4 regions of the Cellulosimicrobium sp. 4261 genome follow, and region 1 is predicted to be linked to each of the others. Evidence: riboswitches for the same ligand, from Rfam matches in the RefSeq annotation. Region 1 holds a riboswitch; each other region holds the start of a gene.
What was found. Region 1 has a riboswitch for S-adenosylmethionine ahead of ABIE39_RS14235 (methylenetetrahydrofolate reductase). Riboswitches for the same ligand answer to the same signal wherever they lie in the genome.
Positions count from the first base shown of each region.

Region 2: linked by a shared signal. The riboswitch ahead of ABIE39_RS00955 (aminotransferase class V-fold PLP-dependent enzyme) and the one ahead of ABIE39_RS14235 (methylenetetrahydrofolate reductase) in region 1 are both predicted to bind S-adenosylmethionine.
Region 3: linked by a shared signal. The riboswitch ahead of ABIE39_RS00785 (ABC transporter substrate-binding protein) and the one ahead of ABIE39_RS14235 (methylenetetrahydrofolate reductase) in region 1 are both predicted to bind S-adenosylmethionine.
Region 4: linked by a shared signal. The riboswitch ahead of ABIE39_RS00745 (NADPH-dependent FMN reductase) and the one ahead of ABIE39_RS14235 (methylenetetrahydrofolate reductase) in region 1 are both predicted to bind S-adenosylmethionine.

Region 1 is NZ_JBEPOQ010000011.1:96,358-103,743, reverse strand. Features, by position in the region: gene ABIE39_RS14265 (hypothetical protein) at 1-181, opposite strand, end outside; gene ABIE39_RS14260 (hypothetical protein) at 166-492, opposite strand; gene ABIE39_RS14255 (hypothetical protein) at 533-814, opposite strand; gene ABIE39_RS14250 (DUF2630 family protein) at 1,195-1,443, shown strand; gene ABIE39_RS14245 (hypothetical protein) at 1,494-1,745, shown strand; gene metE (5-methyltetrahydropteroyltriglutamate--homocysteine S-methyltransferase) at 1,803-4,283, opposite strand; gene ABIE39_RS14235 (methylenetetrahydrofolate reductase) at 4,316-5,377, opposite strand; SAM riboswitch class I at 5,383-5,485, opposite strand; gene ABIE39_RS14230 (sodium:solute symporter family transporter) at 5,575-7,098, opposite strand; gene ABIE39_RS14225 (heavy metal transporter) at 7,095-7,386, opposite strand, start outside.
Region 2 is NZ_JBEPOQ010000001.1:202,649-210,034, forward strand. Features, by position in the region: gene ABIE39_RS00930 (3-oxoacyl-ACP reductase) at 1-312, shown strand, start outside; gene ABIE39_RS00935 (MaoC/PaaZ C-terminal domain-containing protein) at 309-1,376, shown strand; gene ABIE39_RS00940 (GNAT family N-acetyltransferase) at 1,479-2,087, opposite strand; gene ABIE39_RS00945 (CsbD family protein) at 2,180-2,353, shown strand; gene ABIE39_RS00950 (GNAT family N-acetyltransferase) at 2,475-3,122, opposite strand; gene ABIE39_RS00955 (aminotransferase class V-fold PLP-dependent enzyme) at 3,235-4,668, opposite strand; SAM riboswitch class IV at 4,702-4,817, opposite strand; gene ABIE39_RS00960 (rhodanese-like domain-containing protein) at 5,118-5,609, shown strand; gene ABIE39_RS00965 (O-succinylhomoserine sulfhydrylase) at 5,606-6,856, shown strand; gene ABIE39_RS00970 (class I SAM-dependent methyltransferase) at 7,031-7,386, shown strand, end outside.
Region 3 is NZ_JBEPOQ010000001.1:166,617-174,002, forward strand. Features, by position in the region: gene ABIE39_RS00780 (ABC transporter permease) at 1-337, opposite strand, end outside; gene ABIE39_RS00785 (ABC transporter substrate-binding protein) at 408-2,036, opposite strand; SAM riboswitch class IV at 2,140-2,253, opposite strand; gene ABIE39_RS00790 (contact-dependent growth inhibition system immunity protein) at 2,620-2,940, opposite strand; gene ABIE39_RS00795 (LLM class flavin-dependent oxidoreductase) at 3,161-4,258, opposite strand; gene ABIE39_RS00800 (LLM class flavin-dependent oxidoreductase) at 4,390-5,505, opposite strand; gene ABIE39_RS00805 (rhodanese-like domain-containing protein) at 5,588-5,992, opposite strand; gene ABIE39_RS00810 (LLM class flavin-dependent oxidoreductase) at 6,087-7,352, opposite strand.
Region 4 is NZ_JBEPOQ010000001.1:155,578-162,963, reverse strand. Features, by position in the region: gene ABIE39_RS00765 (Dps family protein) at 1-355, opposite strand, end outside; gene ABIE39_RS00760 (aldo/keto reductase) at 605-1,630, shown strand; gene ABIE39_RS00755 (hypothetical protein) at 1,743-2,135, shown strand; gene ABIE39_RS00750 (flavin reductase) at 2,221-2,784, opposite strand; gene ABIE39_RS00745 (NADPH-dependent FMN reductase) at 2,781-3,380, opposite strand; SAM riboswitch class IV at 3,435-3,537, opposite strand; gene gdhA (NADP-specific glutamate dehydrogenase) at 3,775-5,112, shown strand; gene ABIE39_RS00735 (VOC family protein) at 5,229-5,663, shown strand; gene ABIE39_RS00730 (organic hydroperoxide resistance protein) at 5,752-6,183, opposite strand; gene ABIE39_RS00725 (TetR/AcrR family transcriptional regulator) at 6,295-6,903, shown strand; gene ABIE39_RS00720 (copper homeostasis protein CutC) at 7,010-7,386, shown strand, end outside.

The sequences.
Region 1 (7,386 bases):
ATTGCCCCTGGCCGTCGACGCCACCGGAGCAGGCGCTGAGGACGAGCATCATCGCGGCAGTCAGGCCGGTCTGTACCCAGCGGTTCTGCGGCGTGCGGCGAGTTGCTGTCGCATCGCCCTCCAGAGTCCTTGTCGTCGCTCGTTCGTCAGCCGACGTCTCCACGATCAGCCGGTGACGCACGAGGACACGTTGCTCGAGACCAGGCGGGTCGCCAGGATACGGGCGGTCCCGTCCTGCACGTGGGTGTAGGTCGTGGAGGTGATGTTGTTCTTGTATCCCTTGTACCAGAGGTAGTAGCCGCTGCCCAGGACCAGTTTGTGATCCGTCTCGCCGGTCGTGCGCCCCTGGATGCGGACCTGGTCGCCGAGCCGGCAGTTCAGCTCCTTGTCCATGTACTGGTAGGTGACGGCGCTAGCCTGCCCGACGCCGACGAGCACGGTAGCGCCGACGACCGCGGCCGCGAGGGCCGCTCTCCATGAATTCTTTTGCATCGCGAATACTCTGCCAATCTCAGCGGGACGGCCTTGACGGTCAACGAAGGGAGCAGTTGGCATTGGTGCGCGGACCGTCGACCTCCCGCGCCTTCACGTGCCAGCTGAAGGTTCCCGTGGCGGTCGAGTACGTCGTCGACGTGACCCAGTTCTTCCAGCCCTTGTGCCAGATCGCGCTGTTGACCTCATGGGTCGTGTCGCCGAGCGTCCGGCTCTGAACCATCACGCGATAGTTCGTGTTGCAGTAATCGCCGACCCCGCCCTTCGACGCGGCGTTCGCACCCGCCGGCACGAGCGCGAGCGCACATGCCATCCCGATCACCAACACGACACGTATTGCTCTGGAATTCACTCCGGCCCCCTGGAAGAAGTGGAACTTTTTCGCGGAGCATAGCGCATCCCGAATCGGGCGACCAGCACCCAGGTCCGGCCGTGGTCGATCAGCATTCGTCTCGACATCGAAGACGTTTTCGGCATGCGGGCCTCAGGATGGTATGGCACTGAATTGCGGTGAGGCATAAGTGCTGAATCGTTGAACTAATCCTCCGTGCTCGGGGGCGCGACTCCTTCCTCGAGAAGTCAGGCGCGTGCTGAGTCGTGTCAGGGCGGGCCGTGGGGGATCGCCATCCATCGTGGGTCTGAATCCGCTTCGTCGGTGTACCGCACGGGCGCGCCCGCGCCGTCGGGCATACCGTGGACGGCATGACGACCGACGGCGGCATCCGCAGCACGATCAGCGAGCTCGTGGCGCAGGAGCACCGGCTCCGGGAGCAGCTCGCCCGGGGCGAGATCTCGGGCCCGCAGGAGCAGGAGCGGCTCCGCGCGATCGAGGTCGAGCTCGACCAGTGCTGGGACCTGCTGCGCCAGCGCGGCGCCGCGCGCGAGTTCGGTGGCGACCCCGATGCGGCGACGGTGCGAGACCCCGGTACGGTGGAGAACTACCTGGACTGATCGCCGACGGCGACGTCCGGCTCCCGTTCCGACCTCAGAAGGAGAACCCCATGACCACGTCCAGCGAGCAGGCGGCGCACAGCCCCCTCCCCACCGGGACCGAAGGGCGCGACATCCCCGGTCACGCGGGCGCGGTCGCACGGTTCGTCGTGGCGTTCGCGCTGTTCGTCGGCGGGCTCGTGCTCATGGGGTCGGGCATGTCCGGCGTCGACGGCGGCGTGTGGCTCTTCGTGGGCGGCCTCGCCGCGGCGACGCTCGCGTTCGCCCTCCCGATGGCGGGCACGGGCACGACCGAGCGCTGACACCCTCGACACGGAGGCCGGGTCCCGACGGAACCCGGCCTCCGGCGTCTCCGGGGGTCAGCCGAGCGTGGCCCGGACGGCCTTCGCCGCGGTGACGAGGTGCTCGAGCGACGGCACGGTCTCCTCGTAGCGGCGGGTCTTCAGGCCGCAGTCGGGGTTGACCCAGACGACGCGCGGGTCGATCGACTTCACGGCGAGCTCCAGCAGCTCGGTGACCTCCTCCGTCGAGGGCACGCGCGGGCTGTGGATGTCGTAGACGCCCGGCCCGATGCCGCGCGAGTACCCGGCGTCGCGCAGCTCCGGCACGATCTCCATGCGCGAGCGCGCCGCCTCGACCGACGTCACGTCGGCGTCGAGGCCGTCGATCGCGCCGATGACCTCGCCGAACTCCGAGTAGCACAGGTGCGTGTGGATCTGCGTCGCCGCCGCCACGCCCGAGGTCGCGAGCCGGAACGACCCGACGGACCAGTCGAGGTACGCCGGCTGGTCCGCGCGGCGCAGCGGCAGGAGCTCGCGCAGCGCGGGCTCGTCGACCTGGACGATCCCGACGCCGGCGGCCTCGAGGTCCGCGATCTCGTCGCGCAGCGCGAGGCCCACCTGGTTCGCGGTGTCGCCGAGCGGCTGGTCGTCGCGCACGAACGACCACGCGAGGATCGTCACGGGCCCGGTGAGCATGCCCTTGACGGGCTTCTCGGTGAGCGACGCCGTGTACGCGGACCACTCGACCGTGATCGGCGCGGGCCGCGTGACGTCACCCCACAGGATCGGCGGGCGGACGCAGCGCGACCCGTACGACTGGACCCAGCCGTTCGCCGTGACGGCGAACCCGTCGAGGTGCTCCGCGAAGTACTGCACCATGTCGTTGCGCTCGGGCTCGCCGTGCACGAGCACGTCGAGGCCCAGCTCCTCCTGGATCGCGACGACGCGCGCGATCTCCTCGCGCATCGCGGTCGTGTAGTCCGCGTCCGACAGCTCGCCCTTCGTCCACAGCGCGCGGGCGCGGCGGATCTCCGGCGTCTGCGGGAACGAGCCGATCGTCGTCGTGGGCAGCGGCGGCAGGTTCAGGCGCTCCTGCTGCGCGGCCGCACGCTCGGCGTAGTCGCCGCGCGCGAAGTCCGCGTCGGTCAGCGCGGCCGCGCGCTCCCGCACCGCGGGCACGACGACGCCGCTCGCCTCCGCGCGCGACGCCACCGCCGCACGGGACGCCTCGATCTCCTCCGCGACGGCGTCGCGACCCTCCGTGAGGGCCCGGGCGAGCGTCGCGACCTCGCCGACCTTCTGGTCCGCGAACGCGAGCCAGTCGCGCAGGCGCGGGTCGAGCGTCGTGCCCGACGCGGTGCCGGGCTCGGCGAACGTCTCGTCCTCCACGTCGTGCGGCACGTGCAGCAGCGACGTCGACGTGCCGACGGCGACCGCGCCCAGGTGCGCTCCGGTCGGGTACTGCTCGATCAGATCGAGCTTCGCGGCGAGGTCCGCCCGCCACACGTTGTGCCCGTCGATCACGCCGAGGACGAGGGTCTTCGTCCCGAGCCCCTGGGGCAGGCCGTCGGGAAGGTCGGCTGCGACGCCGTCGAGCGCGATCGCCTCGATGTCCGTGTCCGACAGGACGGCCAGGAAGTCGTGATACCGGCCGTCGGGTCCAGGCGAGGTCTCCAGCCGACCGTACGGCGCCGCGACGAGGATGGCGGGCCGCACGTCCTCTGCCGAGCCGGGGATCTCTCCCGACCCGGAGGTCTCCGTGGGGAGCGGGCCCGGGTTCGGCACCGGGCGGAGGTCGGTCGCGAGCGCGCGGTATGCCCTCTCGACCGCTTCGGTGAGCTCCTCGGCGTTCGCCGGGTCGGTGACGAGGATCGGCTCGTCGAGCTGCACCCACGGCGCGCCGGTCGCGGCGAGCGCACGCAGCAGGTCGGCGTAGGCGGCGACGACGTCGTCCAGACGATCGAGCGGCGAGTACCCGGCGGGCGCGTCGTCCGCGGCCTTGGACAGCGCGAGGAACGTCACCGGCCCGACGACGACGGGCCGCGTCACCACACCGGCCTCCTTCGCCTCGACGAACTCGCGCACGACGCGGTCGTCGACGAACCGGATCGGGGTGTCCGGGCCGATCTCGGGCACGAGGTAGTGGTAGTTCGTGTCGAACCACTTGGTCATCTCGAGCGGGGCGTCGTCCCCCTGGCCGCGCGCCACGGTGAAGTAGCCCGCGAGGTCGAGGCGGCCCGCGTCGTCGACCAGCGACGCGAACCGCGACGGCACGGCACCGAGGGACGCGGCGACGTCGAGCACCTGGTCGTAGTAGGAGAACGTGCCGGGGACGGACGCGTCGTCGGCGCCGAGGCCGAGCTCGACGAGGCGGCGCACGGTCGCGAGGCGCAGCCCGCGGGCCGTGGCCTCGAGCTCCTCGGCCGACGTCTTGCCGGCCCAGAACGCCTCGACGGCCTTCTTCAGCTCGCGGCGGCGCCCGATGCGCGGGTAGCCGAGCACGGTCCCGGCGGGGAATCCGACCGGGTTCTGGGTAGGGGAGGGTACGGAAGTGGCCATGATCGAAACCTCTTGCTGGTCCGGAGGACCGGTCAGACGGGCGCGCCGTGCGTGGCGGCGCTCGTCGGGGGCAGGGAGGTGCCGGTGACCCACGGCCCGCTGGCCAGGTCCGGGACGAGCGGGGCGGCGGCGGCGCTGGCGCCGCCCCCGGTCCCGCCCGACCCGCCGCCGAGGTGGACACCCTCGAGCAGGTCAAGAGCGGCGCGGTGCTTGTTGAACGTGTACACGTGCAGACCGGGCGTGCCCGCGTCGAGGACGCGCTGCGCGAGGTCGACCGAGTACGCGATCCCGTAGGCGTGCTGCGCCTCCGGGTCGGGCAGGGCGTCGAGCGCGTCCAGCAGGTGCTGGGGCGCGCGCACGCCCGTGAGCTCCTCGACGCGACGGAGCCGCGCGGGCTCCGTCGTGGGCAGCAGCCCGGCGAGGATGGGGATCGTCACGCCGGCCGCACGGGCCTCGGCGACGAAGTCGGTGTACGACGACGCGTCGTAGAAGAGCTGCGTGATCGCGAAGCTCGCGCCGGCCTGCTGCTTCTGCCACAGGCGGCGCACCTCCTGGGTGCGGGTCGTGCCGGCGGCGGGATTGCCGTCGCAGAACGTCGCGACGGCGATCGTCAGCGGCCGGGCCGCGCCGCGCAGCGCGACGGCCGGGTCGGACGCGCAGCGCGACGCCTCGACCTCGCGCAGCAGGGCGACGAGCTCGGTCGACGACCGGACGCCGTCGGGCGCGGGCTGCCAGTCCGGCTGGTCGCGCGGCGGGTCGCCCCGCAGCGCGAGGAAGCTCCGCACGCCCTCGTCGAGGAAGTCGGTGATGACCGACTCCACGTCCTCGCGCGACGCCCCGACGCACGTGAGGTGCGCGATCGGCAGCACGGGCGTGCCCTGGAGCAGACGTCCGACGACCTGGCGCGCGGTCGCGCGGTCGGTGCCCGCGGCGCCGTACGTCACGGACACGAAGTCGGGGTGCGTCGCGACGAGACGGCGTGCCGTCTCCCAGAACTTCGGGGCCGCGTCCGGTCGGCGCGGGGGCATGAGCTCGAACGACACCGTCGGCCGCGGACGGCCCGGACGGTGCGCGAAGGATGCCTCTGAGGTCATGCGTCACTCCATCGACCCTGGCGTTAGCACCTTTGTCCTCGGGAGGCTTCCGTCGGCGGGTTGCTGCGGTGTCGTCGAGCCAGGACTCTCGACCGCTCTGGATGGTTGCCACGATCCTACGACCCATCCGACATGCGGTCGAGAGCGCCCGCCAGGTGAGATGCGGAGGGTCGTCGGCGCTCCCGGTGCGACGAGTCTCAGGCCCTCCGGCGTTCGGGCACGTGCAGACGGCGGAGGAACCGGTCGGTGCGCAGCGGCGGGCCGCGCCGGTCGAGGAGCGACACGACGACGACGGTCGCCGTCGCGAGCGGGATGGTCCACGCGGCGGGCTGGGCGAGCAGGGCGCGCACGACGCCGGGGACGCCGTCGGCCGTGTCGCCGGACGGGCTCCCGTACCCCGCGGCGACGAGCGCGGACGACGCGAGCAGCGCCGTCGCGCACAGGACGGCGCCCACGACCATGCCCGCCACCGCGCCGCGCGCGGTGAGGCCGCGCCACCACACGCCGAGCAGGATCACGGGGGACAGGGCCGACGCCGCGAAGACGAACACCGTCCCGACGCTCGTCACGAGGCCCTGCGGGATGGTGACGAGCGCGAACGCGAGCGGGATGAGCGTGCACGCGACCGCCGACCAGCGGAAGGACCGCACGGTGCCGCCGAACAGGTCCTGGCTCACGACGCCCGCCAGCGCGACCACGAGCCCCGACGACGTCCCGAGGAACGCGGCGAACGCCCCGGCGACGACGAGCGCGGCGAGGAGCTCGCCGCCGAGCCCGGGCACGAGGCGGGTCGGCAGCGCGAGGACGACGGTGTCCGCCACCCCGGGCGCCGCGAGGTCGGGCGCGACGACCCGCGCCACGAGCCCGAGCGTGCTCGACACCATGTAGAACACGCTGATCATGACGAGCACGACGACGGTCGTGCGGCGGGCCGAGCCGCCGTCGGGCGAGGTGTAGAAGCGCACGAGGACGTGCGGCAGGCCGGTCGTGCCGAGCAGGAGGGCGAGCAGGAGCGAGACGGTGGCGTACGCGTCGAGGCCGCCCGGCCCGGCCTCGTGGGGGAACACGGCGGCGGGGTCGAACGTGACGACGGCGCCGCCGGGCTCGAACGCCCCGCCGAGCGCCATGAGCACGACGACGAGCGGCACCGCGAGGGCGGTGAGCTTGACCCAGAACTGGAACGCCTGGACGAACGTGATGGAGCGCATCCCGCCCGCGGCGACGACGGCGCTCACCACGACCGCGATCCCCACCGAGCCGACCCACGGCGGCACCGGGGCCACGCTCGTGATGACGAGCGCCGCCCCGTGGAGCTGCGGGACCACGTAGAGCCACCCGATGACGAGCACGAGCACGCTCGTCACGCGGCGCGCGACCACGGAGTCGAGCCGGGCGTGCACGAAGTCGGGGATCGTGTACGCGCCGCTGCGCCGCAGGGGGCCCGCGACGAACAGCAGGACGAGCAGGTAGCCCGCCGCGTACCCGACGGGGAACCAGAACGCCTCCGCGCCGGACAGCAGCACGAGGCCCGAGAGCCCGAGGAACGTGCCCGCGGACAGGTACTCGCCGCTGATCGCCGACGCGTTCCAGACCGGCCGCACGGTGCGCGACGCGACGAAGAAGTCGCTCGTGGTGCGCGAGATCCGCAGGCCGTAGAACCCGATGAGCCCGGTCGCGAGCAGGAGCAGCGCGATCGCGACGAGGGGCAGCGCGCTGGTCACGGCGCACCGCCGTCGTCGGGGCCGGGCTCGTCGGGCGTCACTCCCTCGGCGAGCGCGCGGTACCGGCGCTCGTTGCGCGCCGCCGCGACCGCGAAGACGACCGCGAACGCGACGATCACGGGGTAGAAGCCGTACGCGTGCACGAGCCACGGCAGCGGCACGCCGAGCACCACGACGTCGTCCAGCGCGGGCACGCCGCTCATCGTCACCGTGAGCAGCGTGACGACGGCGAGGAACGACGCCACGCACGCCAGCCCGAGCCGGAGCTGGGCCCGGACGAGCCCGCGC
Region 2 (7,386 bases), on a different contig from region 1:
CGCGGCCAGGCGAACTACGCGTTCTCGAAGGCGGGCGTCATCGGGCACACGCGCGCGTTCGCCCGCCTGCTCGCGGCACCCGGCGGTCCGGGCGGGACGGCGAACGCCGTCGCGCCGGGCTTCATCGAGACGGACATGACGGCGTCGATCCCGTTCGTGCAGCGCGAGGTCGCGCGCCGCGTCGCGTCGCTCCAGCAGGGCGGCCAGCCCGTCGACGTGGCCGAGGCGATCTCGTTCCTCGCGTCGCCCGCGGCCGGGGGCGTCAACGGGCAGGTGCTGCGCGTGTGCGGGCAGAACGTGGTGGGCCGGTGACGGCGCCCGCGGGCGCCCCGGCGCGCGTCGAGACGCTGCCCGCCGTCCCGGGGCTGGGCGGCCTGTACGTGCGCGGACTCGCGGCGTCGGGCCGGATCGCGGCGGCGCACCGGCTCCCCGTCCGGGGCGGCCCCACGGAGCTCACCCTCCCGGACGTCACGTACCGGGTCGCGGCCGTCCCGACGGGCGACGACGCGGCGCCGGGCCACGTCGGCAGCGCCGCGCACCTCGCGCGGTACGCACGGCTCGTGGGCGAGGCACCGTCGGACGTGCTGCCCGCCGGGTACCTGCACGTGCTGGGGTTCCCGCTCGCGACGGCCGTCATGGTGCGGGCCGACTTCCCGCTCCCGCTGCTCGGCATGGTGCACCTCGCGAACTCGGTGTCCGTGCTGCGTCCGGTGCGGCTCGGGGACGCGCTCGAGGTCCGCGCGTGGGCGCAGGACCTGCGCCCGCACCGCCGCGGTGTCCAGGTCGACCTCGTCACCGAGGTCTCGGTGCTGCGCACGGACGACGAGCGCGCCGCGGGGAGCGGGCTGGCCGCGACGACGCTCGCCTACCGGGGCGTCTCGACGTACCTTGCGAAGGGCGCGTCCCTCCCCGGCGACCCCGCCCCGGCCGACGCCGAGGGACCGGCCGCGTTCGTCCCGCCCCTGCCCACCGCGCGGTGGGCGCTCGGGGCGGGGACCGGCCGCGCGTACGCGGCGGTCTCCGGCGACCGCAACCCGATCCACACCTCGGCGCTGGGCGCCAAGGCGTTCGGGTTCCCGCGGGCCATCGCGCACGGCATGTACACCGCCGCGCGGGCGCTCGCCGAGGCGGGCCCCGGTCGCGGCGACGCCTACGACTGGACGGTCACGTTCGCCAAGCCGGTGCTGCTGCCCGGCACGGTCGACGTCGCGCTGCGCCCGGCGGGCGACGTGCCCGCCGAGGTGCGGGACGCCGTCGGGCAGGTCGCGGCGGCCGTGCCCGACGGCGCGGGCGACCCCGGCACGGGCATCGCCTACCAGGCGTGGGACGGCAAGGGCCGCCTCCACCTCGCGGGCCGCGTCACCCCGCGCCCCTGACGGTCCCGCTGCCGAGCACGGGGTCGGTGTCGTTCTCGAGCGCATGACGACACCGACCCCGTGCTCGACGCCGCGCAGGCTCGTGGTCGACGCGCCGGCCGGTCAGGACATGCGGGCGAGCAGCCCGTCGCGGACGGTCGGCCACTCGTCACGGAGGATGGAGAAGTAGGCGGTGTCCTGGCGGGAGCCGTCGGGCGCCACGCGGTGGCTGCGCAGCACGCCCTCGGGCACCGCGCCCAGGCGCCGGATCGCCCCGAGGGACCGGCTGTTGCGGGCGTCGGCGCGGAGCGCGACGCGCGCGACCCCGAGGTCCTCGAACGCGTGCCGCAGCAGGAGGTACTTGCACGCCGGGTTGGTCGTCCCGCCCCACCACTCGCGCGCGTAGAACGTGGACCCGAGCTCCACCCGGCCCTGGGACGGCACCCACTCGTAGAGCGACGTCGAGCCGCGGACCGCGGCGTCGGCGGCCTCGCCGTCCGCACCCGGAGCACCGGGAGCGCCGGGAGCGCCCAGGACCGCGAACGCGAGCCGGCCCGGCGCGGCGACCGCGTCGCGCACGTAGCCCTCCATCGCCTCCGCGCCGCGCGGCACGGCGCTGGACATGCCCGCCCAGATGCCGTCGTCGACGAGGGCGCCGAGCGCGGGCGCGTGGGTCGCGGCGAGCGGTTCGAGACGGACGCCGAAGCCTTCGAGGACGGTGTCGTGCTGCACCCGCACATCCCACTACACCGCCCGTGCTCCGACGGCGTGCGAGCCCGGCCGACCGTGGTTACGGTCGAGAGGTACCGACGAGAGGAGCACCCATGGGACTCGGAGACAAGGCCAAGCACGCCGCTGAAGAGGCGGGTGGCAAGCTCAAGGAAGGCGCGGGCAAGCTCACGGACAACGAGCGGCTCGAGGCCGAGGGCCAGGGCGACCAGGCCAAGGCCAACGTCAAGCAGGCGGGCGACGACGTCAAGGACGCGTTCGACCGCTGAGATGCTCCACCGTTCGACCACGAGGGCTCCGCTACGGCGGGGCCCTCGTGGCGTCTCCGGGACCGTGCGCTCGCGGCGATCAGGCGGAACGCTCAGGGCAGGACCGCCCGGGCGGGGTGGGTCAGGACGCGGCGAGCGGCCGGACGTCCGCCGGCGCCGCCGGCGCGAGCACCGGGACGACGCGCGGGGCGGTGATCCGCGCGAGGAGGCCCACCTCGACCCCGGGCCACTCGGGCGCGAGGATCGAGAAGAGCACGGAGTCGGCGCGCGTCCCGTCGGGCGCGGTGCGGTGGCCGCGCATCACGCCCTCCTCGTGGGCGCCGAGACGGCGCATGGCGCCGAGCGAGCGCTCGTTGCGCGTGTCGACGCGGAAGCCGACCCGGTGCACGTCCCACGTCTCGAACGCGTGGCGCAGCAGGAGCCACTTCGTCACGGGGTTGACGAGGCTCCCCCACGTGGAGCGCGCGTAGAACGTGCGGCCCACCTCGACGCGGCGGTCGACGAGCGACAGGTCGCGGAACGCCGTGCTGCCGAGCACAGCGCCGGGCGCGCCGTCGGGGTCGACGGCGCGCACGACGAAGCCCGTGAGGTCGGGGGCCGCGCGCGTCGCGGCCACGAGATCGGCCATCCCCGCGACCCCGTAGGGCAGGGGGATGCTCATGCCAGACCACATCGCCTCGTCGACGAGGCCGGCCAGCGTCTCAGCGTGCTCCAGGGCCAGCGGTTCCAGGCGGAAACCGTGCCCCGAGAGGACGACGTCGTGCAGCACAGCGCATATCAGAGCACACGCGGAACACCGCGCCAAGAGGGTCCGGCGACGCGGTGGACAACGCTCGGCGACGGCCCGGTGAACGGGCTCCCCCGTCGGTCGCCGACGCCGGTCAGACGGCCGGTCCGCAGCCCGCGGCGTCGGCGAGGAAGCCCGCCGCGGCGGTCGCGAAGAGACCCTCCAGGCCGGACCCCGCGGGGACCGGGCGGGGGTCGTCCACGACGGCCCAGCAGCCGTCGACGACCTCGTACCGGGTCGCCGGGCCCTGCTCGACGTACGCGCGCACGGCCTCGACGAGGCGCACGACGTCCGCGCCCGTCGTCCCGACGCCCACCGAGGCGCGGATCGCGCCCGCGTCGTAACCGAGGCGCGCGAGCAGCGGGTGCGCGCAGAACCGCCCGTCGCGCACGCCGATGCCGTGCTCGGCCGAGAGGTAGGCGGCGACGAGGCCCGGATCGTGGCCCTCGACGGCGAACGTCACGACGCCGACCGGGTCGACGGCGTCGTCCCAGACGCGCACGACCCGGACACCGGGGACGGCCTCGAGGCCCGCGACGAGGGCCGTGCGCAGCGCCGCCTCGTGCGCGTGCAGGTCGGCCGGGTCGAGCGCGGCGAGCGCGTCGCACGCCGCCGCGAGCGCCGCGGCGCCCACCACGTTCGGCGAGCCGGCCTCGTGGCGCGCGGGCGCCGTCTGCCACTGGGTCCCGGTCACCGCGACGTGACGCACGGCGCCGCCGCCCGCGAGGTAGGGCGTGCCCGCGTCGAGCCAGTCACGACGCCCGACGAGCGCGCCCGCGCCGAACGGCGCGTAGGTCTTGTGCCCCGAGAAGGCGACGTAGTCGGCGCCCGACGCGGCGAGCGAGAACCCGCGGTGCGGGACGAGCTGGGCGCCGTCGAGCACGACGCGCGCGCCGGCGTCGTGCGCGGCGCGGACGACCTCGGTGATCGGCAGGGACTCGCCCGTGACGTTGGACGCGCCGGTCACGGCGACGAGCGCGTACGGGAAGCGCGCGAGCTCGGTGCGCAGGCCCGAGAGCGTCTCCGCGACGGACGCGCCGCCCGCGAGGACCGTCGCGCCGCCCGTGCGCTGCCACGGCAGCAGGTTCGCGTGGTGCTCGACGTCGAGGACGAGCACGCGCCCGGGCGTGCCGTCCGCGGTCGCCGGGACGCAGCCCGCGAGCAGGTTGAGCGAGTCGGTCGTGTTGCGCGTGACGACCGTGACGTCGTCCTCGCGCGCGCCGACGAACGCGCCGATCGTGCGCCGCGACGCCTCGTAGAGCGCCGTGGAGACCTGCGACAGGTAGCCCGCGCCGCGGTGCACGCTCGCGTAGAGCGGCAGCACCTCGGTCACGCGGTCGGCCACCGAGCGCAGCGCCGGGGCCGACGCCGCGACGTCGAGGTTCGCGTACGGGACGCTGCGGCCGTCGACGAGCGGGACGAGCGTGTCCCCGCCGACGACGGGCAGGAGCGCGGGCGCGTCGGCGAGCGCCGTGAGGTCAGGGGCCGGGGCGTCGGTGGGACACGAGACGTCCGCGAGAGCAGTCATGGCACAGTCCTCCAGGGTCGTCCGGGGAGAACCTCCCCGCGCTTGCCACCCGCCGGTCGGCGTGCGGCCTGGTCGTCACCCGGGGCACCCCGCCGCGAGAGGAGGGTTGCCGGCCAGCAAACCGGGGTTTCGCGCTGGCACTCATGACCTGTCGACCAGGATGTCCGTGAGCACCGCAGCGTGTCAACCGGTGGTCACGGCGTCTCGGATGGCGGGACGTGGCATGCAACGCCGGGGGCTGCGGCCGGGGCCGCGCGGCGTCGGGCACCCCCGCCCCGACGCCGGTCCCCGAGACGGGCGTTCCGCGCGTCGGACGCGTGGCGTACGATCCGAGCCAACCATCCGGAGCGGCCGAGTGACGTGGCACGTCGACGCCGCAGCAACCCCCCGGACCGCCTCGGCGGCCGGGCGCAGGGTGCTACTGCCACGATCGATGGAGGAGGACTCTCATGAGCGACCAGTCCCAGCAGGCGCCGGCAGCGGGGTCGGCGCTGCCCGACGCACGACCCGCCGTCGGCTACGCCGGCGACCTCACCCCGCAGCAGGCGTGGGACCTGCTCGCGCACGACGAGCGCGCCGTGCTCGTGGACGTCCGCACCGAGGGCGAGTGGCGCACCATCGGCGTGCCCGACGCCGCGGACCTCGGCCGCGACGTCGTGTTCGACGAGTGGGTGACCCCGGCGGGCCCCAACCCGCGGTTCCTGGACCAGCTCGTCGAGTCGGGCCTGACGCCCGGCGACGAGCGTCCCGTCGTGTTCCTGTGCCGCTCGGGCCAGCGGTCGATCGGCGCGGCGCGCGCGGCCACGGCCGCCGGGCTCGGGCCGTCGTACAACGTGCTCGAGGGCTTCGAGGGGGCCCAGGGATTCTCGGGCCTGCGGGACGTCGAAGGCTGGAAGGTCCGCGGGCTGCCCACCACGACGTTCGACGAGGCCGCCCGGTGAGCGCGGCCGTGCCCGGGAGCGTGCCCGGCGGCTCCGGCCGCAAGCCCCTGCCCGCGAGCGCCCGCCCCGCGACGCTCGCCGTGCGCGGCGGTCACGCGCGCACCGAGTTCCAGGAGACGTCCGAGGCGCTGTTCCTCACCCAGGGCTACACGTACGACCGCGCGGCGGACGCCGAGGCCGCGTTCCAGGGAGAGCTCGACCGGTTCGTCTACTCGCGCTACGGCAACCCCACCGTGCACACGTTCGAGGAGCGTCTGCGCCTCCTGGAGGGCGCGGAGGCGTGCTACGCGACGGCGTCCGGCATGTCTGCCGTGTTCACGGCGCTCGCGGCGCTGGTGCGGTCCGGGTCGCGCATCGTCGCGGCGCGCGCGCTCTTCGGGTCGAGCCTCGTCATCTTCGACGAGATCTTCGCGAAGTGGGGCGTGCGGACGGACTACGTCGACGGTCACGTGCTGTCGCAGTGGGAGGAGGCGCTGTCCACCCCCGCGGACGTCGTCTTCTTCGAGACGCCGTCCAACCCCATGCAGGACATCGTCGACGCGCGGCGCGTGAGCGAGCTCGCGCACGCTGCGGGCGCGGTCGTCGTGCTCGACAACGTGTTCGCGACCCCGCTGCTGCAGCGGCCGCTCGAGCTCGGGGCCGACGTCGTCGTCTACTCGGCGACCAAGCACATCGACGGGCAGGGCCGCGTGCTCGGCGGCGCGATCCTCGGGACCGAGGAGTTCGTCACCGGCCCGGTGCAGACGTTCATCCGCAACACCGGGCCGTCGCTCTCGGCGTTCAACGCGTGGGTGCTGCTCAAGGGCCTCGAGACGCTGCCCGTGCGCGTCGCCGCGCAGAACGCCGCCGCGGCGCAGGTCGCGGAGGCGCTCGAGCAGCTCCCCGGGATCGGCCGCGTGCGGTACCCGTTCCTCGCGTCGCACCCGCAGCGCGAGCTCGCGCGGTCGCAGCAGAGCGGCGGCGGGACGGTCGTGACGTTCGACCTCGCCGTGCCCGAGGGCACCGACCCCGAGACGGCGAAGAAGCGCGCGTTCACGTTCCTCGACGCGCTCCAGGTCGTCGACATCTCGAACAACCTCGGCGACGCGAAGTCCCTCGTCACGCACCCGGCCACGACGACCCACCGCAAGCTCGGCCCCGAGGGTCGCGCCGCCGTCGGGATCGCGGAGACGACCGTGCGCCTGTCGGTGGGCCTGGAGGACCCGCAAGACATCATCGAGGACGTCGCCCGGGCGCTGAACATCTGACCCCCGCCCCCTCCCGCCCCCCTCCCCCTCCCCCCGCCGAGCAGGCGGTATCAGTTCGTCCCGGCGCCGGGACGAACCACGACCGCCTGCTCGGCGGGCAGCAGGGGCCTGTTCGGCACCCGGCTTCCCGGAATCGGGTGGACCGAGCGCGCCGTGCCTTCGTAGCGTCGGAGGGTGCCCGACGCGATCTTCGACGACTCCCGCCTCGCCGTCCTCTACGACCCGCTCGACCCGGACCGGTCCGACCTCGACGCCTACGTCGCGATCGTCGAGGAGCTCGGCGTGCGCCGTGTGCTCGACGTCGGGTGCGGCACCGGGACGTTCGCGTGCCTGCTCGCGCAGCGCGGTGTCGAGGTGGTCGGCCTCGACCCGGCCGGCGCGTCGCTCGACGTCGCCCGCACGAAGCCGGGCACCGAGCGCGTGCGCTGGCTGCACGGCGACGCGACGACCCTCCCCCCGCTCCAGGTCGACCTCGCGACGATGACGGCGAACGTCGCCCAGGTGTTCCTCACCGACGACGCGTGGACCGC
Region 3 (7,386 bases), on a different contig from region 1:
GGACGAGCGCCGCGGCCGTGAGCCGGAGCGTCTCCGGGAGCGCCTGGAGCACGAGCTGCGTCGCGGGCGCCCCGGACGCGTACGACGTCCCGAAGTCGAGCCGCAGCGCGTGCCACAGCGCGTCGGCGTACTGCACGAGCACGGGCCGGTCGAGGCCGTACTGGGCGCGCAGGGCGTCGAGCAGCGCGGGGTCCACCTGGTCCGCCTCGCCGCCGCCGCTCGCCATGAGCGCGGCCGGGTCGCTGGGGAGCAGGTAGAGGACGAAGAACGAGATGGTGAACGCCGCCCAGAGCACGAACAGGCCCTGCCCGGCGCGACGCAGGACGTACCGGCCCATGGTCGGCCTCCTTCCGTGGGGGATGCCCGCCTGCCCGACGCCGCGGCGTCGGGCAGGCGGGCCCGGCGGGTCAGCCCTGGGTGACCCAGGCGTCGTAGAAGTCGAGGCGCGACGACGCCTCGAACGTCAGGCCGTGGACCGTGTCGGCGGCCGCGATGGTCGTCGAGAGCTCGTAGACCGGGATCGCGTGGCCCTTCTGCACGAGCAGGCGCGACGCCTCCGTGACGAGCTCCTGGCGCTCGGCCGGGTCGGTCGCCGCGGCCGACGCGTCGAGCAGGTCGTCGACCTCCTCCGCGTCGCGCTGGTTGATGTTGCGCGCGTTCGCCGAGAAGATCGTGCGCAGCACGTCCGGGTCGGAGCGCGTGAGGTTGTAGTAGTCGAAGTCGAAGTCGCCGCTCTCCTTGATCGCCTGCGACTCGGCGACGGTCACGTGCTGGAGCTGGAGGTCCACGCCGATCTGTGCGAGCTGCTGCTGGACCAGCTCGAGCGGCTCCGGCACCTGCCAGAACGTCACGGTCGTGGAGAGCTTCTGGCCGTCCTTCTCCCGCACGCCGTCGGCGCCCTCGACCCAGCCCGCGTCGTCGAGGATCTTCTTCGCGCCCTCGGGGTCGTAGGCGAGCTCGTCCGCGACGCTCTCGTAGTGCGGGGTCGAGTGCGACAGGACGCTCGTGGCCGGCTCATCCTGGGCGCTGAGCACGGTGTCCGCGATCTGCTCGCGGTCGATGCCCTGGAGGATCGCCGTCCGCACGGCCTCGTCGCCCGCGAGCGGGCTCGACTCGTTGGGGAAGAGGTTGAACACGACGCCCGGGTTGGCGCGGTACTCGAGCCAGAACCCGTTCCCGTCGAACTGCGGGAGGTCGACGGTCGAGATCGCGGCCGTGGCGTCGATCTGCCCGGACTGCAGGCTGCCGCTGCGCACGCTCGCCTCGGGGATGACCTTGAACGTCACCGTGTCGAGGTAGGCCTCGCCCTGGTGGTCGCTCGCCTCCGAGCCCCACGCGTAGCCCGCGACCTTCTGGAGCACGATCTCCTGGTCCTGCGTGTACGACTTCACGGAGAACGGGCCGGAGCCGACGAACTTGCCGGCGCAGCGGTCCTCGACGCTCAGGTCGGCCGAGGACGGGGCGAGGAGGCCGAGCGAGAACGTCGAGGTGGCCTGGAGGAACTGCGCGCTCGGCTCCGCGAAGTCCACCGTGAGGGTCTGCGGGTCGGTGACGGTCGTGCCCTCGTAGCCGACGAGGTACTGCGACCCGAGCGACGCCGTCGCACCGAGCGCGACGATCGCGTCGAAGTTCGTCTTCACCGACTCGGCGTCGATCGGCGTGCCGTCGGCGTACGTCGCGTCGTCGCGCAGGTGGAACGTGTAGCTCGACGCGTCGTCGTTCACCTCCCAGCTCTCCGCGAGCCACGGCAGGATCTCGCCCGACTCCGGGTCCTGCGCCGTGAGCGACGCGACGGTCTGGCGGGCCGCCGCGATGGCGTCGTTGTTGCCGACCTGCTGCGGGTCGATGCAGTGCGAGTCGACCGTGAGGGCGAACGTCAGGTCGCCGCCCGCCACGGGCTCGCCGGACGGGCTGGGCGACCCGTCGCCGTCGGACGCGCCGGAGCCGCCGCCCGCGCACGCGCTGAGCAGGAGGCCCGTCGCGGCGGCCGCCGCGGCGACGGTCAGGGACCGGCGTCGGTGAGGTGTGGGGATCATGTCGTGCTGCTCTCCTCGTGTGCCGGCTGAGGACCGGCGGTCGTCCGGCGCCGGTGGTCGACCGTGCCGGGCCCAGGGCCGGCGCGGCGGGGAACCCACCGGGGTGCCGTGCTTACCGCGCCGTGGGAGCGGCGCGGTCAGGTCGTTCCCGGAGCACCCCGTCACGTCGAAGGGTTGCTGGTCAGCGAGCCGGGCCTGCGTGCTGACGCTCGTCACCTGGGAGCAGGAAAGACAATCTCGACTGGTTAAGTCAAGTATCGAGACGGCCGTCCCGCCAGGCGGACGGTTGTTTCCGCCGAGACGACGCGAGTCACGGCCGCCTCGCGTGTCACCGCACCGGGAAGGGCGACTCGGGAGGTGGGGTGGCGCCACTGACCGGGCGCGCTCGGACGGGCGCCCGACCTGCGGCAGCACGGACCGCCGCGACGCCACCGACAGCGAAGCGCGCGCCACGGGCGTCGACAGCGACGTCGTCGACACCCGGACGTGCGCCGACACGCCGAGCAAGACGCGCCACCGGAGCCGTCGCGATCAGACCCGCCGACCATAGCCGGCACGCGAGAGACCGAGAGAGCGAAGCTCCTCAGGGACCGTCAAGATCTGATGCGGTGATTCTCGCCCTCACTTCTCCCCGGACCACGAGGAGCCAGTCGCGCAGCGGCATGCCCACGGCCTCGCGATAGAGCTCGGCATGAAGCCGGCCGTTGATCCACTCGACGACCTGCTCGTCGGAACGGTAGCGGTCCAGGGTGCTGTCGATCTCGTCGACGAGTCCGTCGTACCTGCTGGGGCCGGCCAGGTCGAGGAAGCGCGCCAGAGCACCTGCGGCGCTCCCGTAGTCCTCTTCCCAGTCCTGGTGGAAGAACGAGCCGAAGAACGCGTCGAGCGAGTAGTGGGTCGTCATGGCGCACCTCGCGGAGGGGTCGTCGCGTCAAGGAAGGGCGGCGTGAGTGCGAGAGCCTGCGTCGAGACCGGAGCTGCGCCCGGGACGCGACGCTACACCGTCGGCCTCTTCAGCAGGGGTGTTCTCAGCCTGCCGCCGGGCCCGCAGCGCAGCCTCCTCCAGCATCCACGCCGCCCGGCTCGAGGAAGAGCGAACCGGCCGTGGCGTCGAGGATGCCTCGTCAGGCCGCCGTGAACCCCGCCGCGCGGCGGGAGTCGGCCGGGCTCCAGAGGTCCGTCTTCACCTCGGCCTGCACGACGGGCACGACCTCCTCCGCGAACCGGCGCAGCACGTCCTCCTGCTGCGCCGCGGGGATCAGGTGGTTCACCGAGACGGACTGCAGGTCGTGCCGGTACGAGGCGTGGTAGTCGAGGATCTTCTCCGCCACGCGCTCCGGCGACCCCACGAGCGCGGGCCCGCGCTCGACGGCGTCCTCGACCGTCCGGAAGCTCGGTGCCTTCCCGACGGCGTCGGGCCCGTACCCCCGGCGCGCCGCCGCCGCGACCTGGCCCTCGTAGATCGGGCGGTACTGCTCGATCGCCTCCTCCGTCGTGTCGGCGAGGAACAGCCCGCCCGAGCCCGACCCGACGAACCCGTACGCCGGGTCGTGCCCGTGCGCCGCGTACTGCTCGCGGTAGCGGTCGATGAGCACCTGGTAGTTCTCGCGCGGCTGCAGCGCGTTGGCGCTGACGATCGGGTCCCCGTACCGGGCCGCGAGGTCCACCGCGAAGCGCGAGGTCGCCGACCCGTGCCAGATCCGGAACGGCCCGGCGAACGGCCGTGGCAGCGTCGTCGCGTGCTCCAGCGCGTGGCGGTGCCGCCCGCTCCAGCTGACGTCCTCCTCCGACAGCAGCAGGCGCAGCAGCTCGTAGTTCTCCTGGAGGTACTCGTACTGCTTGTCGAGGTCCAGCCCGAGCAGCGGGTACTGCAGCACCTCGTTGCCCTTGCCGATGACGATCTCCAGCCGCCCGCGGCTCAGCTGGTCGACCGTCGCGAGGTCCTCGGCGACGCGGATCGGGTCGAGCAGCGACAGCACGGTGACGCCCGTGCTCAGCAGGATGCGCGACGTCCGCGCCGCGACCGCGCCGAGGAGCACCGTCGGCGCCGACGACAGCACCTCCCCCGCGTGCCGCTCCCCCACCGCGAACGAGTCGAACCCGAGCTCCTCCGCCAGCACCGCCGTCTCGACGACCCGGTTCAACCGGTCGGACGGCGCGACCGCCTCCCCGGTCACGGGGTGGGGCGGGTTGAACACGATGTCGAGTACCTGGAACCGCACGTCCTTCTCCTTGTTTTTCGTCGTCGTTCGGGGGCCCGGTACCGGCGCGTTCGGCAGCTCCGGTCGTGATCGGCACGCGCAGGTGCCGAACCCGACCGGAGCTGCCGACCCGGGGCGGGGTTGCCGATCTGTCAGGCCGCGGCGGCCTCCGCGGCGGCGGCGTCGCGCTTCGCGACCTCCTCGCGGACGAGCGGGATGACGTAGCGACCGAAGTCGACCGCGTCGTCCAGCAGGTCGTAGCCGCGCGCGGAGATGACGCGGACGCCGAGGTCGTAGTACGCGAGCAGCGCCTCGGCGACCTGCTCGGGCGTGCCGACGAGCGCGTTGGAGTTGCCGGCGCCGCCGGTGGCCTTCGCGGTCGCGGTCCACAGCGCGGTGTCGAAGCGCTCGCCCTGGGCGGCGATCTCGAGCAGCCGCTGCGAGCCCGCGTTCTCGGGCTTGTCGATCGGGTGCCGACGGCTGAGCTGTCCCCCCGCGGCGGCCTTGCGCGTCTCGATCCGGTCGAGGATGCGGTGCGCCTTCTCCCAGGCGAGCTCCACGGTCGGCGCGACGATCGGCCGGAACGCGGCGTGGATGCGTGGCGGCGTCGTGCGGCCCGCAGCAGCGGCCTCGGCGTGCACGCGCGCGATCTGCTCGGCGGTGCGGTCGAGCGGCTCGCCCCAGACGGCGTAGATGTCGGCCTCGGCCGCGCCGACGCGGAACGCGGCGTCCGACGACCCGCCGAACGAGATGGTCGGGGTGCGGCCCTCGAACGGCTTGGCGTCGAGCACGAAGTCGTCGAAGTCGTAGAACGGCCCGTGGTGGTCGAACGGCTCGGCGCTCGACCAGGCCTGCTTGACGATCTGGATGTACTCGTGGGTGCGCGCGTACCGCTCGTCCTTGGTCAGCGTGTCGCCCTCGCGGCCCTGCTCGTGGTCGTTGCCACCGGTGATGAAGTGGACGGAGAGCCGCCCGCCGGAGAGCTGGTCGAGCGTCGCGAACGTCTTGGCGGCGTACGTCGGGTAGGACACGTTGGGCCGGTGCGCGAGCAGCAGCTCGATCGACTGCAGGCGCGCGGCGGTGTAGGCGGCGAGCGCGGCGGGCTCGGGGCCGGAGGATCCGTACGCGAAGAGGACGCGCGTCCAGCCGTTGTCCTCGTGCGCGCGCACGAGGCGCTCGAGGTAGGCGGGGTCGAACGCAGCGGTCGTGCGGTCGGTGGTCTCCGACGCGTCGTTGGTCGTGGCGATGCCGAGGAACTCGACGGGCATGAGGGTCTCCGTGGTGTCGGGGCGGGTGGTTCGGGGTGCGGGTTCGCGGACCGGACGTGCGCGGCGCAGCGCGGGCGTCGGCTCAGGGGGCGGCGGGCGCCGTCGGCTGCGCGGACGCCGTCGGTTCGGAGGACGGAGCGGGCCCGTCGACCGGGTCGGACGCCGGGAGCCCGGCGTCCTTCCACGCCGGGAACCCGCCGTCGACGTGCGAGACGTTCGTGTACCCGCGCCGGGCGAGGGCCTCCGCGACGGGACCGGAGCCGTTCGGCGACCCGCACACGACGACGACCGGCGTGTCGAGCGAGACCACCGGGGCGTCGGCGGGGCCGAACAGCGCGTCGAGGTCGTCCCGGTCGGCGAGCGTGGCGCCGGGGATCTCGCCGTGCGCGGCGCGACCTCCGGCCGAGCGCACGTCGATCAGCAGCGCGCCGTCGGCGACCTGTGCGGCGGCGTCGGCCGCGGTCCGGAGGGGCGGGGTCGTGGTCATGGGTGTCTCCTTCGGGTGAGGTCGCGAGATCGACCCGCACGTCCGAGGTCGACCCTCCGCGGGTCGCTCGGGAGACGCGCGGGTCGATCCCGCGTCAGCGGGTGGTGGCGAGGGCGGGTGCGACGTCGGGGGTGACGGCGGCGCGTGCGGCAGCGTCGGCGTCGGCGCCGCCCGCGAACCAGTGCTCGGCGAGCAGCGCGAACGAGCGGCGCGCGTCGTCGGCGTCGTGGGTCGCGGTGGTGACGAGCAGCTCGTCCGCGCCGGTCGCGCGGCGCAGGGTCTCGAGCCGCCGCACGACGGTCTCGGGGTCACCGACGATGCGCGTGTCGACCCGGTCCGCGACGAGCGCGCGCTCGGACTCCGGGCGGTCCTCCCACGCGGGCGACGTGCCCGGCGCGGGGTAGGCGATCGCCCCGTCGGCGCCGCTGCGGATGGAGAGCACCCAGTCCGCGAACGGCGTCGCGAGCTCGCGGGCCCGCTCGACGGTGTCGGCGACGAGCACGTCGGCGGAGACGACGACGTAGGGCTCGTCGAGCACGCCCGGCCGGAACGCCTCGCGGTACGCGGCGACGGTGTCGAGCGTCGCCGACGGCGCCACGTGGTAGTTCGCGGCGAGCGGCAGCCCGAGCTCGCCCGCGACGCGTGCGCTCTCGCCGGCGCTCGACGCGAGGACCCACAGGTCCCAGTCGGCGCCCTCGACGGGCGGGCTCACGTACGGCGTCCCGCGCTCGTCGCGGTAGCTCCCCGCGCGCAGCCCGAGCACGAGCTCGAGCTCGTCGCGGAAGCTCGCCGGGGTGCGCGACGCCCCGACGATCCGCTTCTGCGCGAGGATGCGCTCGCGCAGCACGGAGTCGTTCACGTCGGCGGGCGGCGCGCCGGGCACGTACAGCCCGTCGACGACCCGCGGCCCGGTGGCCGGCCGTGCCCGCCGCGGCGGCGCCCCGGCCCCCTTCTCCCCCGTCGGCGGCGTGAACGCCCGGCCGAGCCCGAGGTCGACGCGGCCCGGGTGGAGCGCGGCGATCGTCCCGAACTGCTCGGCGGCGACGAGCGGGCTCGTCGTGCTGAGCAGCACGGCACCGCTGCCGACGCGGATACGCTCGGTCCGGGCCGCGACGGCGGCGGCGAGCACGGCGGGCGACGCCGAGCCGACGCCGGGCGACAGGTGGTGCTCGGCGTACCAGACGCGGTGGTAGCCGAGCCGGTCGAGGTCGCGCGCGAGCCCGACGGCGCGGCGCACCGCGTCCTGGCCCGTCGCCCCCTCGGGGACGATCGCGAGGTCGAGCACGGACAGCGGGACGCGGCCGGACGCCGGTCGCGGCCCGCCGGGGGCGGCGGTCGGGTGCGGGTGCTGGTGGGACATGGCTTCCTCTGGTGGGGTGCGGTGGCTCGGGGCG
Region 4 (7,386 bases), on a different contig from region 1:
CCGTCTGCGCGATGCGCTCGACGACCGCGTCGACGGTGTCGCCGACCGACACGAGGCCGGCCGGGTACGGCGAGAGGTCCGTCGTCGTCGCGACGGTCTCGGTGCGGCCGTCGGGCACGACCTGGAGCGCGCGCATGCGCTCGGCGACGGTGTCGCTGTGCTCGCGCGCGGCGTCCACGACGTCGTCGAGCTGGAGGTGCAGGTCGCGGAACCCGCGGCCCGTGACGTTCCAGTGGGCCTGCTTGCCCTGGACGTGCAGGTCGACGAGCGCGACGAGCACGCGCTGCAGGTGGGCGCGGAGCTTCTCCGACGCCTCGAAGCGGGCCGTCGTGCGGTGGATGGTGGGTGCGGACATGGTGCTCCTCGCTCTCTCGGGGGTCGCCCGGAATCGTGCGGCGGTCACCCGGCTTCCGTCGGTGCCGTTCACTTGAACGATTCCAGACTAGGTGGCATTCCACGCGCCCGCCAGCAAGGAGAGGCGTGCCTGACCTGCGGCGGGGCTCGTCACGCGCCGAGCCGCAGCGTGGCGCGTCACGTCCTCTCGCCAGGTGGGAGGACGGCGTCCGCCCTTGCCCCGGGCGGCGCACGGTGGTCCGCTGGGGCCATGACCGACACCTCCCGGACCCCCGCCCCCGGCACCCTCCCGTCGCGCACGCTCGGCACCGGCGGGGCGGCGCTCGCCGTCTCCGCCGTCGGGTTCGGCGGCATGTCCGTCACCGACGCCTACGGCCCCGCGGACGCCGCGGAGGCCGAGGCCGTGCTGCGCCGCGCGCTCGAGCTCGGCGTGACCCTCTTCGACACGGCCGACGTCTACGGCCACGGCCGCAACGAGGAGCTGTTCGGCCGGGTCCTCGGGCCGCACCGGGACGAGATCGTCCTCGCGTCGAAGTTCGGGCTCCCGCCCGCGGGCGGCCACGCCGACGGGCGTCCGGTCGACGGCCGCCCCGAGTACGTCCGTGCCGCGGTCGACGCGAGCCTGCGCCGCCTCGGCACCGACCGCCTCGACCTGTACTACCTGCACCGTGTCGACCCCCAGGTGCCGATCGAGGACACGGTCGGCGCGCTCGCGGGTCTCGTGGAGGCCGGGAAGGTCCGCGGCATCGGCCTCTCGGAGCCGTCCGCCGCGACCGTGCGCCGCGCGCACGCCGTGCACCCCGTGACGGCCGTGCAGAGCGAGTACTCGCTGTGGACGCGCGACCCGGAGGACGAGGTGCTGCCGACGCTGCGCGAGCTCGGGGTCGGCTTCGTGCCCTTCTCGCCGCTCGGCCGGGGCATCCTCACTGGGACCGTGGACGCCACCGACGGCTTCGCGGCGGACGACGTGCGCCGCGCCCACGCCCGGTACGCCGGCGAGGCGTTCGAGCACAACCGCGGTCTCGTGCGCTCCCTGGAGCAGCTCGCCGCGGAGCGCGGCGTCACGACGGCGCAGCTCGCGCTCGCGTGGCTCCTCGCGCAGGGCGACGACGTCGTCCCGATCCCGGGGACGAAGCGCGTCGCGTACCTGGAGCAGAACGTCGCGGCGGCCACGGTCGGGCTCACGCCGGACGACGTCGCGACGATCGGCGCGGCGATCCCGCGCGCCGCCGTCCAGGGCGTGCGGCACCCGCAGCCGGACCTCCTCGACGGCTGACCCGCCGCGCGGGCGGCGGCGAGGACAAGGGGCCGCCCACCCTGCCTCGCGGGGTTGGGGAGACCTAGACTGGAGAGGTCCTGTGGGTCTCCCCGCGCAGAGGTCGGCTCCGATGTCGTGGCTGCTCATGATCTGGTGCGCGACGGCGTGCACCGCCGCCGCCGCGTGGTGGGTGCTGCGCCGCGCCGGGCGACCTCCGAGCCACCGGGCGGGCGGTCGCCGTCGTGCCGCGGCGGCACCGGACCCGCTCACGACGCTCGCGCTGCAGGTGCGGCTCACCGCGCTCGCCGCGGAGCTCCGGCGCATCGAGGCCGACCCGGACGTCTACGCGCGCGCCCACCACTACCTCGCGGTCCAGGGCGCCTACGACGCGCTGCTGCGCGAGGCCTGCCGGCTCACGGGGCTCCCGGTCGCGGACGCACCCCTGCGCGCGGACTTCCGTACCGGCGACGACGAGCGGTTCCGCGAGGAGCTCGAGCTCAGCGCGCGCGGCTGGAGCTGGTGACGGACCACCCGTGAGGGGCGGCACGGGACGGACGAGGGGCCCGACGGCGGGACGACCGCCGTCGGGCCCCTCGCCCGTCCGCCGCTCAGAGCGCGGAGTGGTCGCCGATCCGGTGGTAGGTGCGGTCGTGGTAGACGAGCGGCGACGCCGCCGACCCGCGCGGCGCCCCGGGCGCGGCGCCGACGCTCGACCCGAGCGCGCGCAGCGAGACGAGATAGGAGTCGCCCACCGGCGTGCGCTGGACGACCCGCCCGCGCACCCACGACAGCGCGCCGTCGATCACGGGCTCGCCCGTCGGCAGGCGCGACCAGCCGCCGTCCGCGAACCGGTCGATGGCGCTCGTCGCGAACCGGGCCGAGACATCGTCCTGGTGGTCGGCGAGGAAGCTCACGGTCAGCGTGCGCGCCGTCGAGACCGCGGGCCACGACGACGACGTGGACGCGAGCGAGAACGCGAGCAGCGGGGGCGCGGCCGAGACGGAGATGACCGACGTCGCGGTGAAGCCGACGAGGCGGTCGTCGTGCTCGAGCGCGACGACGGCGACGCCCGCGGGGTGGCCGCGGAACACGGCCTTGTACTCGTCGGGGGAGAGCTGGGGCTCGTCCTGCTCGGCCAGGAGGGCCTCCAGGTGGGTGAGCTCGGCGGTCATCGGGCCACTCCCGCGAACGCGTCCGCGACGGCCTCGTCGGTGCGGGCCGCCGGGAGGTTCCCCGCCGGGGGGAGCGGTGCCGCGGCGCGGCGCAGGGCGTCGCCCTCGCGCGCGAGCCACGCGTCCACGACCGGTCCCAGGTCCGCGAGCTGCGGCTCGGTGACCGTGAGCGACCGGGTCGGGACGACGGCGCCGAGCTCGACGAGCACGGGCCGCAGGTGCACCTCCCCGACGAGCGCGTGCGCCGGGCTCCCGGACACGACGAGCGGGACCACGACGACGCCCGCGAGCCCGTCGGGGCCGTAGAGGTCGAGGAAGGCCTTGAGCAGCCCGGTGTACGACGCCTTGTAGACCGGGGTCGCCACGACGGCGACCGTCGCCCGGGCGAGCTGCGCGCGGGCGGCGTCGGCCGCGGGGTGGTCGGCGGCGAGCACCTCGCCGGCGAGCGGCGCCAGGTCGACCGTGGCGACGTCGGCCGTGCCGAGAAGGTCGGCGACGCGGCGCGCGATCGTCTCGGCGGCGCCGAGCGTGCGCGAGCCGGGCCGCGGGTTGCCCGAGACGGCGAGCACCGTCGGGTGGGTGGGGTGGTGGGTCATGTGCACCTCGCAGTAGTCGTCGATCACGCTTGCCGTGCGGGCCGTCCTCGCCGGTGGCGGGGCAGGCCGGGCCCGGCCTGGTCATCTCCCGGAGCACCCCGCCGTGACAGGGGGTTGCCGGCCAGCGAGCCGGGGCTTGGCGCTGGCGCTCGTGACCTGGGGACGGGTATAGCAACCGCCCCGAGAAACTGCACCGGATCGGTAGGGTTTCTCAGTGGGTGGACGGATGTGTCGTCGCCGGTGCCCCTCGTGCCGCCCGGTGCCGCCTCGTGCGGGCCGACTCGGCCCCGCGGCCGCCCGTGCCGGTGCGCGCGGAGTGAGACGGTGTGACGGGAGCTTCTGGCACAGGCGTACCGTCAGCAGGAGTTCCGCCCGCGTCAGACGAGGAGTACCCATGGACAGCCGACTGCAGTCCGTCTACGACGAGGTCCTGCGTCGCAACCCCGGCGAGGCCGAGTTCCACCAGGCCGTGCGCGAGGTCTTCGACTCGCTCGGCCCCGTGCTGCGCAAGCACCCGCGCTACGTCGAGGCCGCCGTCCTCGAGCGCGTGTGCGAGCCGGAGCGCCAGATCATCTTCCGGGTCCCGTGGGTGGACGACACCGGGCGCGTGCAGATCAACCGCGGCTTCCGCGTCGAGTTCAACTCGGCGCTCGGCCCGTACAAGGGTGGCCTGCGGTTCCACCCGTCGGTCTACCTCGGCATCGTGAAGTTCCTCGGCTTCGAGCAGATCTTCAAGAACTCGCTCACGGGCATGCCCATCGGCGGCGGCAAGGGCGGCTCCGACTTCGACCCGCGCGGGCGGTCCGACGGCGAGGTCATGCGGTTCTGCCAGTCGTTCATGACCGAGCTCTACCGGCACATCGGCGAGAACACGGACGTCCCCGCGGGCGACATCGGCGTGGGCGGCCGCGAGATCGGCTACCTCTTCGGGCAGTACAAGCGCATCACCAACCGGTACGAGTCCGGCGTCCTCACGGGCAAGGGCATCTCGTGGGGCGGCTCGCTCGTCCGCACGGAGGCCACGGGTTACGGCACGGTCCTCTTCGCGCAGAACATGCTGGAGACGCGCGGGCAGGAGCTCGACGGGCGCCGCGTCGTCGTCTCGGGCTCGGGCAACGTCGCGATCTACGCGACGGCCAAGGCACAGCAGCTCGGCGCGAACGTGGTCGCCTTCTCCGACTCGTCGGGCTACGTCGTCGACGAGGCCGGGGTCGACCTCGAGCTCCTGCGCCAGATCAAGGAGGTCGAGCGCGGGCGCGTCGCCGACTACGCCGCGCGCCGGCCCGGTGCCCGCGTCGTCACCGACGGGTCCATCTGGGACGTGCCGTGCGACGTCGCGCTCCCGTGCGCGACGCAGAACGAGCTCGACGAGGCGGCGGCCAAGCAGCTCGTCGCGAACGGCGTCGTCGCGGTCGCCGAGGGCGCGAACATGCCGACGACGCCGAGCGCCGTCGCGCTGCTCCAGGAGGCGGGCGTCCTCTTCGCACCGGGCAAGGCCGCCAACGCGGGCGGCGTCGCGACGTCGGCCCTCGAGATGCAGCAGAACGCGTCGCGCGACGCGTGGTCCTTCGAGTACACGGAGGACCGTCTCGCGCAGATCATGGCGGGCATCCACGACCGCTGCGTCGAGACGGCCGACGAGTACGGCACCCCCGGCAACTACGTGCTCGGCGCCAACATCGCGGGCTTCACCAAGGTCGCCGACGCGATCCTCGCGCTCGGCGTCATCTGACCCGAGCCGCACGACGACGGCCGCGGGTGCCCCGCGCAGAGCGGTGGCACCGGCGGCCGTCGTGCGCCCGCGAAAAGCCCTCCGGCCGAGAAGGGTCGGGCGACTAGGGTGGCCGGATGGCGACGGTCAGGCAGGTCCAGGTCACGTTCGACTGCGCGCAGCCACGGCGTGTCGCCCGGTTCTGGTGCGAGGTGCTGGGCTACGTCCCGGTGTCGCCCCCGGAGGGCTTCGCCACCTGGGACGACGCCGAGGCCGCGCTCCCGGCCGCGGAGCGGGACGCCTGGTCCGCGTGCAGCGACCCGACGGGGGCCGGGCCGCGCCTGTACTTCCAGCTCGTCCCCGAGGGCAAGGTCGTCAAGAACCGCGTGCACCTCGACGTGCGCGTCGGCACCGGACTGGTGGGGGCGGAGCGCCTCGCCGCGCTCGAGGCCGAGCGCGACCGGCTCGTGGCGCTCGGCGCGACGTGCGTGCGCGTGCTGGTCGCGGACGAGGAGAACGAGTCCTGCATCGTCATGCAGGACGTCGAGGGCAACGAGTTCTGCCTGGACTGAACCGCCGGCCCGACCCGCCGGCCCGACCCGCGGGGCCGGTACGCGGGACCGATCCGCGAGCCGGCCCCGGCGGGGTGCCGCGGGTGCGCTACGCGACGGTCGTGCGGACCGTGACGGGGATGTTGCCCCGGGTCGCGAGCGAGTACGGGCAGACGGCGTGCGCGGCCTCCGCGAGCTCCTCGGCGAGGTCCTGGGTGACGCCGCCCCCGAGCTCGACGTGCAGCGTCGCGCCGAGCGAGAAGCCGCCGTCGCCGTTCGGGACGAGGTCGACCTCGGCGACGACGGCCGAGTCCGTCACGGGGACCTTGCGCTGCGCCGCGACCATCTTCAGCGCCGAGTGGAAGCACGACGACCACCCGGCCGCGAACAGCTGCTCCGGGTTGGTCCCACCACCGAGTCCGCCCATCGCGCGCGGGACGGCGAGCGTGACGTCGAGCTGGCCGTCGTCGGACACGGCGCGACCTCCGGCGCGGCCGTCTCCGGTCGCTGTGGCCACGGCGGTGTAGAGGGTGTCAGCCATCGAGGTGCCTTTCGAGAGTCGTGATGCGACGTATAGTTACTAGTACGTCTACATCGAAGAACCTAGACTGGCGGCCGACCGCGCGCAAGGGGCGGAGAGAAGGAGGGGGCCATGGTCGACGACTCGCCGACGTCCGGGGCGACGGGCCGGGGCACCGCGGCGGACACGCGCCGCCGCATCCTCGAGGCTGCCTCGGCGCTCTTCTACGCCCAGGGCATCCGGGCGACGAGCGCCGACCGCATCATCGAGCAGGTCGGCATCACCAAGGTCACGTTCTACCGCCACTTCCGGACGAAGTCCGACCTCGTCGTCGCGTACCTCGAGCAGCAGGCCGCGCGCGACCGCGCCGTCGTCGACGAGGCGCTGCGCGACACCGAGCCGCTCGACGCGCTGAGCGCCCTCGCGGGCGCCATCGGCGCCGTGAGCTGCGTGCCGGGCTTCCGCGGCTGCCCGTTCATCAACGCCGCGGCGGAGACGCCCGACCCGCAGGATCCGGTGCGCGTCGTCGTGGACCGCCACCGGCGCTGGACGCGGGACGTGTTCGCGCGGCTCGCGGCGGCGGTCGGCGTCGCGGACGCCGACGCGACCGCGGCGCAGCTCATGATGCTGCGCGACGGCGCGATGGTCGCGGGGTACCTCGGCGACCCGGACGAGGTGGCCGCGACCCTGCGGTCCGCGTGCCTCGCCGCCGTCGCGGCGGGACGGCCGACGTCGGCCTGAGCCCCGCGCCCGACGCGCTGCCCGGAGTCGTCTACCCTGGCCGACGGCCGCCGTCGTGCGGGTCGTGCGACGCGACGGCCGCCGGACCGGACGACGGGAGAGCGCCATGACGACCACCCACCTCGAGGGCACCGCGGCCCGCGACGTGGCCCTCGAGCTCGCTGTCCAGGACCCCGACGGCGTCCGCGTGGCCGCAGCCGTGCATGCCCGCCGGGTCGAGCTGTGCGTCGGTCTCGGCGCGACGGGCGGCCTCACGCCCAGCGCCGGCCTCGTCGAGGCCGCGGTCGCCGCGGCGGCGGAGGCCGGAGGCCCCGGTCCGCGCGTCGAGGTGCACGTGCTCGTCCGGCCGCGCCCGGGCGGCTTCGTCCTCACGCCCACCGACCTCGACGTCCAGGTGCGCGACGTCCGGGCCGCGGTGGCGGCCGGGGCGAGCGGCGTCGTCGTGGGTGCGCTCACCCCGGACGGACTGGTCGACGTCGCCGC